Regions from separate parts of the Nonomuraea sp. NPDC050328 genome, predicted to be linked through region 2. Evidence: riboswitches for the same ligand, from Rfam matches in the RefSeq annotation. Region 2 holds a riboswitch; the other holds the start of a gene.

Region 1 (6,983 bases), on a different contig from region 2:
CCGGCTTCTCGGCGATGACAGCCTCGGTGGTCAGGAACAGCGCCGCGATGGAAGCGGCGTTCTGCAGCGCGGAGCGCGTCACCTTGGCCGGGTCGATGATGCCCGACTCGAACATGTTGACGTACTCGCCGGTCGCGGCGTTGAGGCCCTCACCCGGGGTCAGGTTGCGAACCTTCTCCACCACGACGCCGCCCTCGAGACCGGCGTTGACCGCGATCTGCTTGAGCGGCTCCTCCAGAGCCTTGCGCACGATCGCCGCGCCGGTGGCCTCGTCGCCGGTGAGCTCGAGCTTGTCGAACGCCTTGGCGCCGGCCTGCAGCAGCGCGACACCACCGCCGGGGACGATGCCCTCCTCGACGGCCGCCTTCGCGTTGCGAACGGCGTCCTCGATGCGGTGCTTGCGCTCCTTGAGCTCGACCTCGGTGGCCGCGCCGGCCTTGATGACGGCGACGCCGCCGGCCAGCTTGGCGAGGCGCTCCTGGAGCTTCTCGCGGTCGTAGTCGGAGTCGGTGCGGTCGATCTCGGAGCGGATCTCGTTGACCCGGCCGGAGATCTGGTCCGCGTCACCGGCGCCGTCGACGATGGTCGTCTCGTCCTTGGTGACGACGACCTTGCGAGCGCGGCCGAGCAGGTCGAGGGTGGCGTTCTCGAGCTTGAGACCGACCTCCTCGGCGATGACCTGGCCGCCGGTCAGGATGGCGATGTCGTTCAGCATGGCCTTGCGGCGGTCACCGAAGCCGGGCGCCTTGACCGCGACGGACTTGAACAGCCCGCGGATCTTGTTGACGACCAGGGTGGCCAGGGCCTCGCCCTCGATGTCCTCGGCGATGATCAGCAGCGGCTTGCCGGACTGCACGACCTTGTCGAGAACGGGGAGCAGGTCCTTGTTGGCGGAGACCTTGCTGTTGACGATCAGGATGTAGGGGTCCTCGAGGACGGCCTCCATCCGGTCGGGGTCGGTCACGAAGTAACCGGACACGTACCCCTTGTCGAAGCGCATGCCCTCGGTGAGCTCGAGCTCGAGGCCGAAGGTGTTGCTCTCCTCGACGGTGATGACGCCTTCCTTGCCGACCTTGTCCATCGCCTCGGCGATGAGCGCGCCGATCTCGGGGTCGGCGGCGGAGATGGAGGCGGTCGAAGCGATCTGCTCCTTGGTCTCCACGTCCTTGGCCAGCTTGGAGAGCTCCTCGCTGACGCGCTCGACGGCGGCCTCGATGCCCTTCTTCAGGGCCATCGGGTTGGCGCCGGCGGCAACGTTGCGCAGGCCCTCGCGCACCAGCGCCTGGGCGAGCACGGTGGCGGTGGTGGTGCCGTCACCCGCGACGTCGTCGGTCTTCTTGGCGACTTCCTTGACGAGCTCCGCACCGATCTTCTCGTACGGGTCCTCGAGCTCGATCTCCTTGGCGATGGACACACCGTCGTTGGTGATCGTGGGGGCGCCCCACTTCTTCTCCAGAACGACGTTGCGGCCCTTCGGGCCGAGGGTCACCTTGACGGCGTCGGCGAGCTGGTTCATACCGCGCTCGAGACCGCGCCGGGCGTCCTCGTCAAACGCGATCATCTTGGCTGCCATAAGGCTGGACCTCCCAGATGCAGGGTGGTTTGCATAAGGGATCGAGCCGAAGCCCGCGACGGCATATAGGCCTGCATCTCCCTGCGGCAGGCCCCATCGCCTCGATCCATCATTGGCACTCTGCTATCGAGAGTGCCAACGAACTGTTTAGCACTCTACCCGGTCGAGTGCAAGCCGACGCCATGAGTCGGCTGCTCATGAGGGTGCCTCACCTGGGACGGGTCGCCGGAGGCCGGGGCTCGGGCCGGGTCCGGAACGGACCCGGCCACGCGCGTTCGTGGGCGGTTCGCACGGACTGCGTTGCCGTACGAACCACCGGCCAGGTGTGTGTGTCAGACCGCTCGGACAGATTCGGCCTGCGGCCCCTTCTGTCCCTGCGTGATCTCGAACTCGACCCGCTGGCCCTGCTCGAGAGACCGATAGCCGTCCATCATGATCGCTGAGTAATGGACGAAGACATCCTTACCACCGTCTACCGCGATGAAGCCGTAGCCCTTGTCCGCGTTGAACCACTTGACGGTGCCCTGCGCCACTTCCGACTCCTCTAACTGGGCTCCGGACCTCGCCCATTCCTCTCGCAAGATCCGCAGTCTTCCTGACTTAAGGGGATTTCCAGCCAGTCGACCGCACTCGACCATACCTGTGAGGTGGCATTGGGGAACAGAGTCAAGCACAAAACTGCTTAGCGCTACATTTCCTTTAAGTTTGAAATGTCCCTGCAGATACGAACACCCCCCGGGCGAGGGCCCAGGGGGTGCGTCGTACGGAAGGGGCCGGATCAGCCGCCCGCGACCGCCGGGATGATCGAGATCTGCGCGCCTTCGGGCGTCGCGGTGTCAAGGCCCTCGGAGAAACGGACGTCCTCTTCCCCGACATAGACATTGACAAAACGGCGAATCTTGCCCGATTCATCCAGAATTCGCGCGCCGATACCCGGGAAGTCGGCGTCGAGCTTCTGGAGCACCTCGCGAAGCGTCGCGCCCTCCCCGCGCACATCTGCACTTCCGCCCGTGTATGTGCGCAGAATTGTCGGAATCCGCACCGAAACACTCATCAGATAACCTTCCTAAACGCGTCGAGCGAGGGCTTGATCACCGCGGACGGCTCGGCCGTGACCACGTCGAGGGTCTTGAGGCCGTCGCCGGTGTTGAGCACCACCGTGTCCAGCTCGGGGTCGAGCTTCCCGGCCGCCACGAGCTTGCGCAGCACTCCCACGGTGACCCCGCCCGCCGTCTCGGCGAAGATGCCCTCGGTCGAGGCCAGCAGGTGGATCGCCGAGACGATCTCGGCGTCGGTGACGTCCTCCACCGCGCCGCCGGTCCGGCGGGCGATGTCGAGCACGTAGGGGCCGTCGGCCGGGTTGCCGATCGCCAGCGACTTGGCGATCGTGTCCGGCTTCACCGGCTGGACCACGTCGTGCCCGGCCTTGTAGGCCGCCGCCACCGGCGAGCACCCGGTCGCCTGGGCCGCGAAGATCTTGTACGGCTTCTCCTCGACGAGGCCGAGCGCGACGAGCTCCTTGAAGCCCTTGTCGATCTTCGTGAGCTGCGAGCCGGAGGCCACCGGGATGACGATCTGGTCCGGCAGCCGCCAGCCGAGCTGCTCCGCGATCTCGTAGGCCAGCGTCTTGGATCCCTCGGCGTAGTAGGGCCGCAGGTTGACGTTGACGAAGCCCCACTTCTCGCCGGCCGGGTCGCCGATCAGCTCCGAGCAGAAGCGGTTGACCTCGTCGTAGGTGCCCTCGATGCCGATCAGCTTGCCGCCGAACACCCGGGCCATGGCGATCTTCGCCTGCTCCAGGTCGGCGGGGATGAAGACGCAGGCCTCCAGCCCGGCGCGGGCGGCCGCGGCGGTGACCGCGCCGGCCAGGTTGCCGGTGGAGGAGCACGACAGGGTGTGGAAACCGAAGGTGCGGGCCGCCTCGACGGCGATCGCGACCACCCGGTCCTTGAAGGAGTGGGTGGGGTTGCCGGAGTCGTCCTTGATGTGCAGGGACTTGAGACCGAGCGACTTGCCGAGCCCCTCGGCGCGGACCAGCTTGGTCCAGCCGGGGTTCATGTTGCGCTTCTCGGTCACGTCCACGGGGACCGGGAGGAGCCGCCGGTAGCGCCAGATGTTGTCGGGACCGGACTCGATGTCCGAGCGGGTCACCGTACCGAAGTCGTAGGCCACCTCGAGCGGCCCGAAACACTCGAGACAGGCGAAGTGGGGACCGAGGTCGTAGCGCGTGCCGCATTCGCGGCAGGAGAGCGCGACAGCAGGGCCGAAGTCGAGCGACATGAAGCGAGGCCTTCCCTCATCTTCGCCCGCGACCACCTTGGTCACGGGCCGGAATTGGCACCTGTCCCGGTCGGCCTCGTCACGTCACGAGCACGAACCGGGAGGGTTGCCGGGGCTTCGCAGGGCCGGTCCCTCCACCCCTCTGGATGAGCAATATGAAGTTGTGTTTCTGCGCAGCACTCTACCTGGACTGGCGACGCTGACAACTCAGCGTCTCGCCAGTCGAGACAGGCCGTCTCAGCGGTAGTCCTCGCCCAGTGCCGCCTGCACGTACTTGCGCGCCTGGTGGATGCGCGACTTGGCGGTGCCGAGCGGGATGCCGAGCTGTTCGGCCACCTCGTTGTAGTCGAGCTGGACGATGTCGCGCAACACCAGAGCCTGCGCCAGGTCCGGCTTGTCGGCCTCCAGCGCCTCCATCGCGTCGAGCAGGTCGAGCCGCGAGCCGGCGATCACGCTCACCCGGCGCACGTCGGGCCGCTGGGTGGGCAGTTCGTCGGAGGTCTGCTCGGCCGCGCGCCGCTTGAGCGAGCGGTAGGTGGTGCGCGCGCAGTTGGCCGTCACGATGTGCAGCCACGTGCTGAAGCGGGCCCGCCCCTCGAACCGGCCGATGTTTCGCGCCACGGCCAGCAGCGTGTCCTGGCAGGCTTCCTCGGCATCCTGGTGGTAGGGCAAGATCCGGGCGCAGTGCCGCAACACATCGGGCTCGATCCGCTTGAGCAGCTCACCGAGCGCACGGTGATCGCCGCCCGCTGCGGATCGGGCCAGTTCCTCGGTTAGCTCATCAAGCGCCATAGAGAGATCCTAAGAGCGGGGAGGGTTTTCATGAACAGCGTCCTGGTGGCCTCCAACCGGGGGCCGGTCTCCTTCACGGTCGACGCCGACGGCGTCCTGACGATGAAACGCGGCGGCGGCGGGCTGGTCTCGGGCCTGTCGGGGGTGGCCAAGGACGTGCTCTGGGTCTGTGCCGCGCTGTCCGACGGCGACCGCGGCGCGGTACGGCAGGCCCCCGGCGGCCGGCTCGACCACGCGGGGTACGACACCGGTCCGTTGCGCATGCTGGATATTCCCCCAGCCACCTTTCACCGGGCTTACAACGCGGTTGCCAACTCCACGCTCTGGTTCGTCAACCACCTGCTCTACGACATCCCGACCAGCCCGCACTTCGGCACCCGCTTCGAGCGCGAGTGGGAGTCCTACCGCGACTACAACGGCGCCTTCGCGCTGGCCCTGGCCGAGGAGGCGGCGCACGAGGCGCGGGTGATGGTCCAGGACTACCACCTCACCCTCACCCCGGCGATGCTCCGCGCCGAGCGGCCCGATCTGCGCATCGCGCACTTCAGCCACACGCCGTGGGCGCCGCCCGAGTACTTCTCGCTGCTGCCCGACGAGGTGGGGCGCGAGGTGCTGGAGGGCATCCTGGGCGCCGACCACGCCGGCTTCCTGACCGAGCGCTGGGCGCGCGCGTTCATGGACTGCTGCCGCCACCTGCTCGGCGCGGAGGTCTCCGCCGAAGCGGTCACCCATGACGGGCGCACCACCCGCATCGGCGTCCACAGCCTGGGGGTGGACGGCGACGCGCTGTGGGCCCGCGCCTGCGAGCCCGACGTCGAGTCCCATGTCGCGGCATTACGGGAGCAGACCGGCGGGCGGCGGCTGATCGTGCGGATCGACCGCACCGAGCTGTCGAAGAACATCGTGCGCGGCCTGATGGCCTACCGCGAGTTCCTCGCCGCCCATCCCGAGTGGCACGGCCGGGTGGTGCACCTGGCCTTCGCCTACCCGAGCCGGCACGACCTGCCCGAGTACCGCGAGTACACCGCCGCGGTGCAGCGCTGCGCCAAGGAGATCGAGGACGAGTACGCCACGGAGGACTGGGACCCGCTCATCCTCAACGTCGACGACGACTACCCGCGCAGCCTGGCCGCCTACCGCCTGGCCGACGTGCTCCTGGTCAACCCGGTGCGCGACGGCATGAACCTGGTCGCCAAGGAGGGGCCGGTGCTGTCCGACCGCTGCGCGCTCGTGCTCTCCCGCGAGGCCGGCGCCGCCGCCGAGCTGGGCGAGGACGCGCTGGTGGTCAACCCCTTCGACGTCGGCGAGACCGCCCGCGCGCTGCACGCCGCGCTGATCATGGACGAGCAGGAGCGGGTACGGCGAGCCCTGCGGCTGCGGGCCAAGGCCACCGCGCTGCCCCCGGAAAGGTGGCTGGCCGCCCAGTTGAATGCCCTTTAGTACGCTTTGACCCTGCCCGACACCCTGGGGGTCCCCGCGTGACAACGGCCGCGATGCGCCTGACGAGAGATCGCCCGACCTGGCTCATCTACCTCCAGCTCGGCACCTTCGCCACCTACCTGTACGGCCTCAGCGCGGCCCTGCCACTGCTGCAGAAGGACCAGCGGGTCTCGCAGACCGTCGCCGGCCTGCACGGCACCTCGATGGCGCTCTGCGGCATCGCCGCGGGGCTTGCTCTGCCGTACCTGGTCAGGAAGTACGGCAGGCGCGCGACGACCTGGATCGGCCTGGCCGGCGTCAACGCGGGCGTGCTGCTGGTGGTGGCGACGACCGCGCTGCCGGCCACCCTGCTGGGCTACGGCCTGGCCAGCGGCTTCGGCACGCTGACCCTGTACGCCTCGATGGCCGCGCTGAGCGACCACCACGGCCCGGCGGGCCCGGCGGCGATCAGCGAGGCCAACGCGGTCGGCGCGACGATCGCGCTCTTCGCGCCCTTCCTGCTGAGCGCGGCGGCGCAGAGCGCGGCCGGCTGGCGCGCGGCGCTGCTGCTCACCCCGGCGTGCACGCTCGTGCTCGCGCTGACGCTGGGCAGGTACTGGATCCCCGAGGAGGACCACCAGGGCGAGCACCGGCAGCACCGCGGCCGGTTCGGGTGGAAGTTCTACGCCGCCGGGGCGGTGCTGTTCTGCTGCGTGGCGCTGGAGTTCACCTTCAACCTGTGGGCCGCGGTGCTGGTCACCACCCGCACCGGCCTGACGCCGGAACGCGCCGCGATCACCGTCACCGCCCTCGCCGCGGGCCTGGCCGCCGGCCGGTTCGTCGGCGCCCGCCTGGCGCTGCGGCTGACGACGACCACCCTGCTGGTCGGCGCGCTCGCGGTCACCGGGGCCGGCTGGGT
Region 2 (6,983 bases):
CGGTCGCCGTGACCTGATCGTCTACTCGCGCGAGGACCCCGACCGGGCCTGCGAGGCGATCCAGCTCAACGACGACGAGGCCGACGCGCTCGTCGAGCTGCTCGGCGCCCCGCGCATCGTGCAGCGGCTCAACGACCTCCACCGCGAGATCGAAGGGCTCGTCAGCCTGCAGTTGCCCATTCCGGCGGGCTCGCCGTACGCGGGACGAACCCTCGGTGAGGCGCGGATCCGGACCCGCACCGGCGCCTCGGTGGTGGCGGTGGTGCGGCGCGGGCAGGTGCACACCAGCCCGGGCCCCGACTTCGTGTTCGCCGACGGCGACATCGCCGTGGTGGTGGGCGACGAGGAGAACACCGCCGCCGTCGCCGACATCCTGACGGAAGGCTAAGTGCACCACACCGCGATCGTCTTTCTCGAACTCGGTGCCATCATCCTCGCGCTCGGCGTGCTCGGCGCGCTGGCTCTTCGATTCGGCATCTCCCCCATTCCCCTCTACCTCGTCGCGGGACTCGCCTTCGGCAAGGGCGGCATCCTCCCCCTGGCCACCAGCACGGACTTCGTCTCGATCGTGGCCGAGATCGGCGTCGTGCTCCTGCTCCTCACCCTGGGGCTGGAGTACAACGCCAACGAACTCGTCTCCAGCCTGCGCGGCAACGCCCTGGCCGGAGTCGTCGACCTCGTGCTCAACGCCGCCCCCGGCGTGATCGCCGCGCTGCTGCTCGGCTGGGGCCCGGTGGCCGCGGTCGCGCTCGGCGGCGTGACCTACATGACCTCCTCCGGCATCACCGCCAAGGTGCTGTCCGACCTCGGCTGGATCGGCAACCGCGAGACCCCGGTCGTGCTCAGCCTGCTGGTCTTCGAGGACCTGACCATGGCCGTCTACCTGCCCGTGCTGACCGCGCTGCTGGCCGGCGTCGGGGTGGTGGCGGGCGCGGTCTCGGTCGGCGTCGCGCTGCTGACGGTGACCGGCGTGCTGATCATCTCGCTCAAGTTCGGGCGCTTCATCGAGGCCTTCGTGAGCAGCCCCAACGCCGAGGTGCTGCTGCTCAAGGTGCTCGGCCTGGCGCTGCTGGTCGCGGGGCTCGCGCAACAGCTCCAGGTCTCGGCGGCGGTCGGCGCCTTCCTCGTCGGCATCGCGCTGTCCGGTGAGCTCGCGCACGAGGCGCGGGCCCTGCTCGCGCCGCTGCGCGACCTGTTCGCCGCGGTCTTCTTCGTCTTCTTCGGCCTGCAGACCGATCCGACGAAGATCCCGCCGGTGGCGGGGCTGGCCATCCTGCTCGCGGTGATCAGCATGCTGACCAAGCTCGGGACCGGCGCCTGGGCGGCCAGACGGGCCGGCGTGGGCCGGGCCGGCCGGGTCAGAGCCGGCATCGGGCTGATCCCGCGCGGCGAGTTCAACATCGTCATCGCCGGACTGGCGGTGGCCGCCGGGGTCCACCCCGATCTCGGCCCGCTGGCGGCGACCTACGTCCTCGTGCTGGCCGCCTTCGGACCGCTGGCCGCCCGGCTGGTGGAGCCGCTGCTGACCCGGCTCCTACGTAGTTCTCCCAGCTAGCGGACGGTGCGGGCATGCCTCGACACTCGAGGCATGCCACTTCGCCTACTCCAGCACGGTGACTCTGAGTATCCGGGTCTCTGCGCGGCGTGGAACGCCGCCATCGTGCACCGGCCCGCCTACGTGGCGGTCGCCGAGACCGCCGAGCAGGTCGCCGAGGCGGTCGTCTTCGCCGCCCAGCGCGGACTGCGCGTGCGCGTGCAGGCCACCGGGCACGGCGCGCTGCGCCCCGCCACCGAAGACGACCTGCTCCTCGTCACCTCCGGCATGGACACCGTCGCCATCGACGGCGACACCGCCCTGGTCGGCCCCGGCGCCAAGTGGAAGGCGGTCATCGACGCCGCCCACCCGCACGGCCTGGCGCCCCTGGTGGGCAGCACCAGCGACGTCGGCGTCGTCGGCTACAGCCTCGGCGGCGGCCTGGGCTTCCTGGCCCGGCCCTTCGGCCTGGCCGCGCAGGCCATCGTCGAACTCCAGCTCGTCACCGCCGACGGCGAGATCCGCTGGGTCGACGACCAGCGCGACCCCGGGCTGATGGCCGCGCTGCGCGGCTTCGGGCCCAACCTGGGCGTGGTCACCGCGCTGCGCACCCGGCTGTTCCCGGCCGCGCAGCTCTACGCCGGGTCCATGATGTGGCCGGCCGACCTGGCCAGGGACGTCCTCCTCGCCTACCGCGACTGGGTGGCCACCGTGCCGCGCGAGCTGACCTCCGCGGTGGGTGTGCTGCACGTGCCGGACGCGCCCTTCGTGCCGCCGCCGATGCGCGGCCAGTCGGTCGCCCGGATCTGCCTGTGCCACCCCGGACCCGACCACTCGGGCATGGACGAGCTGCTCGCGCCGCTGCGGGCGCTGCCGGGACTCGTCATGGACCTCACCGGGCCGATGCCCTCGAACCGGATCGACGAGATCACCGCCGACCCGACCGATCCGCTGCCGTTCATGTTGCGCGCGGAGATGCTGGCCGGGCTCAGCGACGAAGCGATCGACTACCTCGCCGGCATCTCGCCCCGGGATGCCGAGCCGTACCTGCTGTGGCTGGTGCGGCACATCGGCGGCGCGCCGCAGCTCGACCCCGGGCTGGCCTACGCCCAGGGCGAGTTCGTGGCCGAGGCGGTCAGCCTCGCGCCCGGGCCGGACGTCGCCGCCGCCGTGCAGGACTTCGGCGGCCGCTTCTCGGCCGGACTCGGCGCCGCCGCGACCGGCTACACGCCGTTCAACTTCGCCGCCGGGCTCGACCAGATCGCGCGGGCGTTCACCCCGGAGTACGGCGCGCGCCTGGCCGAGACGAAGAGACGCCTCGACCCGGCGGGCCTGTTCGGCGGCGAGCGGACCCTTACTGCTTAGCCCGGTGCCTGCTCCGCATCCGGATGTTCAGCATCTCCACGACCAGGGAGAAGGCCATCGCGAAGTAGATGTAACCCTTGCTGATGTGCTGCTCGAAGCCCTCGGCGAGCAGCACGACGCCGATCAGCACGAGGAAGGACAGCGCCAGCATCTTGATGCTCGGGTGCCGGTCCACGAAACGGCTGATCGGGCCGCTGGCGAAGAGCATCACGATCACCGAGACGATGACCGCGGCGATCATCACGCCCAGCTCGTCGACCATGCCGACCGCGGTGATGACCGAGTCCAGCGAGAAGACGATGTCCAGGATCATGATCTGGATGATCGCCGAGGCGAACGAGGTGACCTTGCGCTTGGTGCCCCCCTCGCCGTCCTTGAGCTCCATGCTGTGGCCGATCTCCAGCACGCTCTTGGCCAGCAGGAACAGACCGCCGAGAATGAGGATCAGATCTCGTCCGGATATCTCCTGACCCAGCACGGTGAAGAGCGGTTCGGTCAGCCTGATCACCCACGACAGGGCGAGCAGCAGCACCAGGCGGCTGATCAACGCGGCGGCGAGACCCAGCACCCGAGCACGGTCGCGCTGCTCGGGCGGGAGCTTCCCGGCGATGATCGAGATGAAGATGATGTTGTCAATGCCCAGCACGATCTCGAGTGCGACCAGGGTGAGAAACCCGATCCAGATCTCTGGGTTGGTCACCCAGTCCAGCATTCTGTACCTCCTTGCTCAATCTGCACACAACGATCGTCGACTCGAGAAAGTTCGCGACTTGCGGTTTCCGCCCCTGTGTCGGTTATAGTTCCGACGAAGGTCATGAGTGCCAGCGCACAGCCCCGGCTTGCTGGCCGGCAACCCTCGCGTCCGCGGCGGGGTGCCCCGGGTGAGGACCTGGTCCGTCACGAGGTGTGGCGGGCAAGCGCGGGCTCCACGGACGGATCGGGGCCCATGGCCTCGAAGGAGTTCGCCGTGTCCACGCTCAGCATCTTCAGCTCTGTCCCCGCCCAGAGCACCACCTCCCCCGCCGCCTCGCCCGGCGAGTCCGGCGCGCGTGAGTTGCCCGCGGTCCTGGGTGCCGACCTGGAGGTTCCGGTCAAGGGCGGCCGGCTGGTGGGTTACGCCAACCTCGACTACGCCGCCAGCGCGCCCTGTCTGGAGCCGGTCAGCGCGGCCGTGACCGCCGCCCTGCCGGCCTACTCCAGCGTCCACCGCGGCGCCGGCTACGCCTCCCAGCTCACCACCGCCCGCTACGAGCAGGCGCGGCACACCGTGCGGGCCTTCGCCGGCGCCCGCCCCGACGACGCGGTGATCTTCACCCGGAACACCACCGACTCCACCAACCTGCTGGCCGGCTGCCTGCCCGAAGGCACCACCGTGGTCGTCTTCGACACCGAGCACCACGCCTCGCTGCTCCCCTGGACCGATGTCGTACGGCTGGCGCCGCCCGCCTTCCCCGGCGAGGCCGTACGCGCCGTGGACGAGACCCTCGCCGGGATCGACGGCCCCAAGCTGCTGGTCGTCACCGCAGCCTCCAACGTCACCGGCGAACTCTGGCCGATCGCGGCCCTGGCGCACATCGCCCACCGGCACGGGGCGCGCATCCTCGTCGACGCCGCCCAGCTCGTGCCGCACCGGCGGCTCAACATCACCGCGCTCGACCTCGACTACGTCGCCTTCTCCGGGCACAAGCTCTACGCGCCCTTCGGGGCCGGGGTGCTGATCGGGCGGCGGGACTGGCTGGCGGCGGGCGAGCCGTACCTCAAGGGCGGCGGCGCTGTGCGGGCGGTCAACGACGAGATCGAGTGGCACGACGACCCCGAGCCCCGGCACGAGGCCGGCACCCCGAACGTGCTCGGCGCCATCGCGCTGGCCGCCGCCTGTGACGCGCTCTCCGCCACCGGGTGGACGGCGCTCGTGCGGGAGGAGGAGCGGCTGATCGGGCGGCTCCGGGCCGGGATCGCGGGCCTTTCCGGGGTGCGGGAGCTTTCCCTGTGGGGGGCTGACCACCCTCGGGTGGGGATCGTGTCGTTCGTGGTCGACGGGTTCACCGCTCGGGAGGTGGCCGAGGTTCTGTCGGCCGAGTACGGGATCGGGGTGCGGGACGGGAAGTTCTGCGCGCATCCCTTCGTGCGGCACCTGCTGGGGACTGCGGACGGTGGCTGTGAGGACGGCACCGCCTCAGCCGTCCGCGCCTCCATCGGCCTGGGCACCACCGACGAGCACATCGACCGCCTCCTCACCGCCCTCCACAACCTCACCACCCGCTGACCCCCCACGCGGGATCCTCGCCGCCTCGGTGGCCCTTGTCCGGGGTTCTCGCCGCATCGGTGGACCGGTGGCCGCCGTACAGGGTGCTCGCCGCATCGGTGGACGGGCGGCGACCCCACGGGGTCCTCGCCGCATCGGTGGACGGGCGGCCACCGCACGGGGTCCTCGCCGCATCGGTGGACGGGCGGCCACCGCACGGGGTCCTCGCCGTATCGGGTGGCGGCGTGGGCCGGGCGGTGGGTCCGCCTGGCCCCCGGGCTGCGGCGACCCCGGCCTCCTCACCCCGGCCCCTCCGGCCACCCCGACCACCCTGACCACCCCGACCACCCCGGCATCCCTAGCCCGGCCACCTCGGCCACCCGGCATCCCTAAGCCGGGGTACCTCGGCCACCCCGGCCCGGCACCTCGGCCACCCCGGCCCGGCCAACCCGACCACCCCGGCCCGGCACCTCGGCATCCCCGGCCCGGCCAGCCCGGCCACCGCAGCCCGGCCACCGCAGCCCGGCCACCGCGGCCCGGCCACCCCGGCCTCAGGACCCGGTGCGGCCCGCCCGCTATTGGGTGGGTCAGGATTCGCCTCGGCGCTTTTCGTCGGCGAGCAAGGCGTCGATGTCCCTGCGGTCCGCCTCGGAGAGGCCGTGGGCCTGTTGGGGCACGGTGTTGGGGCGGGTTTCCTCGGCGGCCTGGGCCGACGCCGCGGAGTGGCGGGCGTCGCGGGCGGAGTCACGGGCGTCGTCGGCGGCGTCCCGGGCGACGTCCCGGGTGGCCCCGGTCGACTCCTGGACGGCGTCACGCCGGGCCTCGCGGTCGGCGGCTCGGGCCGCCTCGGCCTCCGCGGCCTCGGTGCGGGCCTCGGCGGCCTTGCGCTCGGCGTCCTCCCGCGCCTGACGAGCCGTGGACAACTCCTCCTGGGCGGCGTCCCGCGCCTTGTTGCGCCGCCGCAGAGCCAGGTAGAGCCCGTCAAGCCCAAGCCGCCCACCCCCGGTGGCCATGAGCATGAGGCATCCCGCCCCCAGGGCCCCCACGAGCTCCCACCCGTTGTCGGCGATGAAGATCCCGTTACGGAAGTGCACGAAGATCATCGCCCCGATCGTGACGGCCAGCAGCAGAAGCGCCGCCACCCGCACGAACAGCCCGAGGATCAGCAGAGCGCCGCCGACCAGTTCCGCGACCATGGTGAACGTGGCGGCGAGCTGGGGCTGGGGCACTCCGGCCTGGGTGAACATCTGGGTCGTGGCGTCGATGCCGTTCTGCCATTTCTGCCAGCCGTGCGCCACGAAGATCACGCCGAGCACGATCCGTGCGATCAGCGCTGCGATGTCTACTGGAACCTTCTTCATCCCTGAATCCCCCCAATCAAGACATTCCTCCCCCTCGCTACACCCGAAATGCGGGTTATTGCCGTTCCTTGACCGAGGCCTGTGCTGGAAGACCCCCGGGCTGGGTGGCAGCATGGGGCTTATGACAGAACGGGTGGTCGGCATCGGGGCAGGCGCCGCCGAGGTGGGCAAGGAGCTGGCCACCGAGGACATGGTCCTCAACATCGGCCCCCAGCACCCGTCCACCCACGGCGTGTTGCGGCTGCGGCTGACCCTCGACGGCGAGCGCATCTCCGGCTGCGAGCCGATCATCGGCTACATGCACCGCGGCGCCGAGAAGCTGTTCGAGGTGCGCGACTACCGCCAGATCATCATGCTGGCCAACCGGCACGACTGGCTGTCCGGTTTCGCCAACGAGCTCGGCGTGGTGCTCGCCGCCGAGCGCCTGCTCGGCATGGAGGTGCCGATCCGCGCGGTCTGGGCCCGCACCCTGCTGGCC

Evidence for each region. Region 2 has a riboswitch for S-adenosylmethionine ahead of ACIBG7_RS17810 (aminotransferase class V-fold PLP-dependent enzyme). Riboswitches for the same ligand answer to the same signal wherever they lie in the genome.
Region 1: another riboswitch for S-adenosylmethionine. It lies ahead of thrC (threonine synthase); the one in region 2 lies ahead of ACIBG7_RS17810 (aminotransferase class V-fold PLP-dependent enzyme).

The regions. Positions count from the first base shown of each region.
Region 1 is NZ_JBITIW010000010.1:24,844-31,826, reverse strand. It holds gene groL (chaperonin GroEL) at 1-1,573, opposite strand, end outside; gene ACIBG7_RS32095 (cold-shock protein) at 1,906-2,106, opposite strand; gene ACIBG7_RS32090 (MoaD/ThiS family protein) at 2,352-2,627, opposite strand; gene thrC (threonine synthase) at 2,627-3,853, opposite strand; SAM riboswitch class I at 3,867-4,006, opposite strand; gene ACIBG7_RS32080 (RNA polymerase sigma factor) at 4,091-4,645, opposite strand; gene ACIBG7_RS32075 (trehalose-6-phosphate synthase) at 4,676-6,085, shown strand; gene ACIBG7_RS32070 (MFS transporter) at 6,139-6,983, shown strand, end outside.
Region 2 is NZ_JBITIW010000004.1:329,623-336,605, reverse strand. It holds gene ACIBG7_RS17830 (cation:proton antiporter regulatory subunit) at 1-388, shown strand, start outside; gene ACIBG7_RS17825 (cation:proton antiporter) at 389-1,555, shown strand; gene ACIBG7_RS17820 (FAD-binding oxidoreductase) at 1,589-2,899, shown strand; gene ACIBG7_RS17815 (TerC family protein) at 2,889-3,611, opposite strand; SAM riboswitch class IV at 3,710-3,825, shown strand; gene ACIBG7_RS17810 (aminotransferase class V-fold PLP-dependent enzyme) at 3,867-5,165, shown strand; gene ACIBG7_RS17805 (DoxX family protein) at 5,732-6,505, opposite strand; gene ACIBG7_RS17800 (NADH-quinone oxidoreductase subunit D) at 6,627-6,983, shown strand, end outside.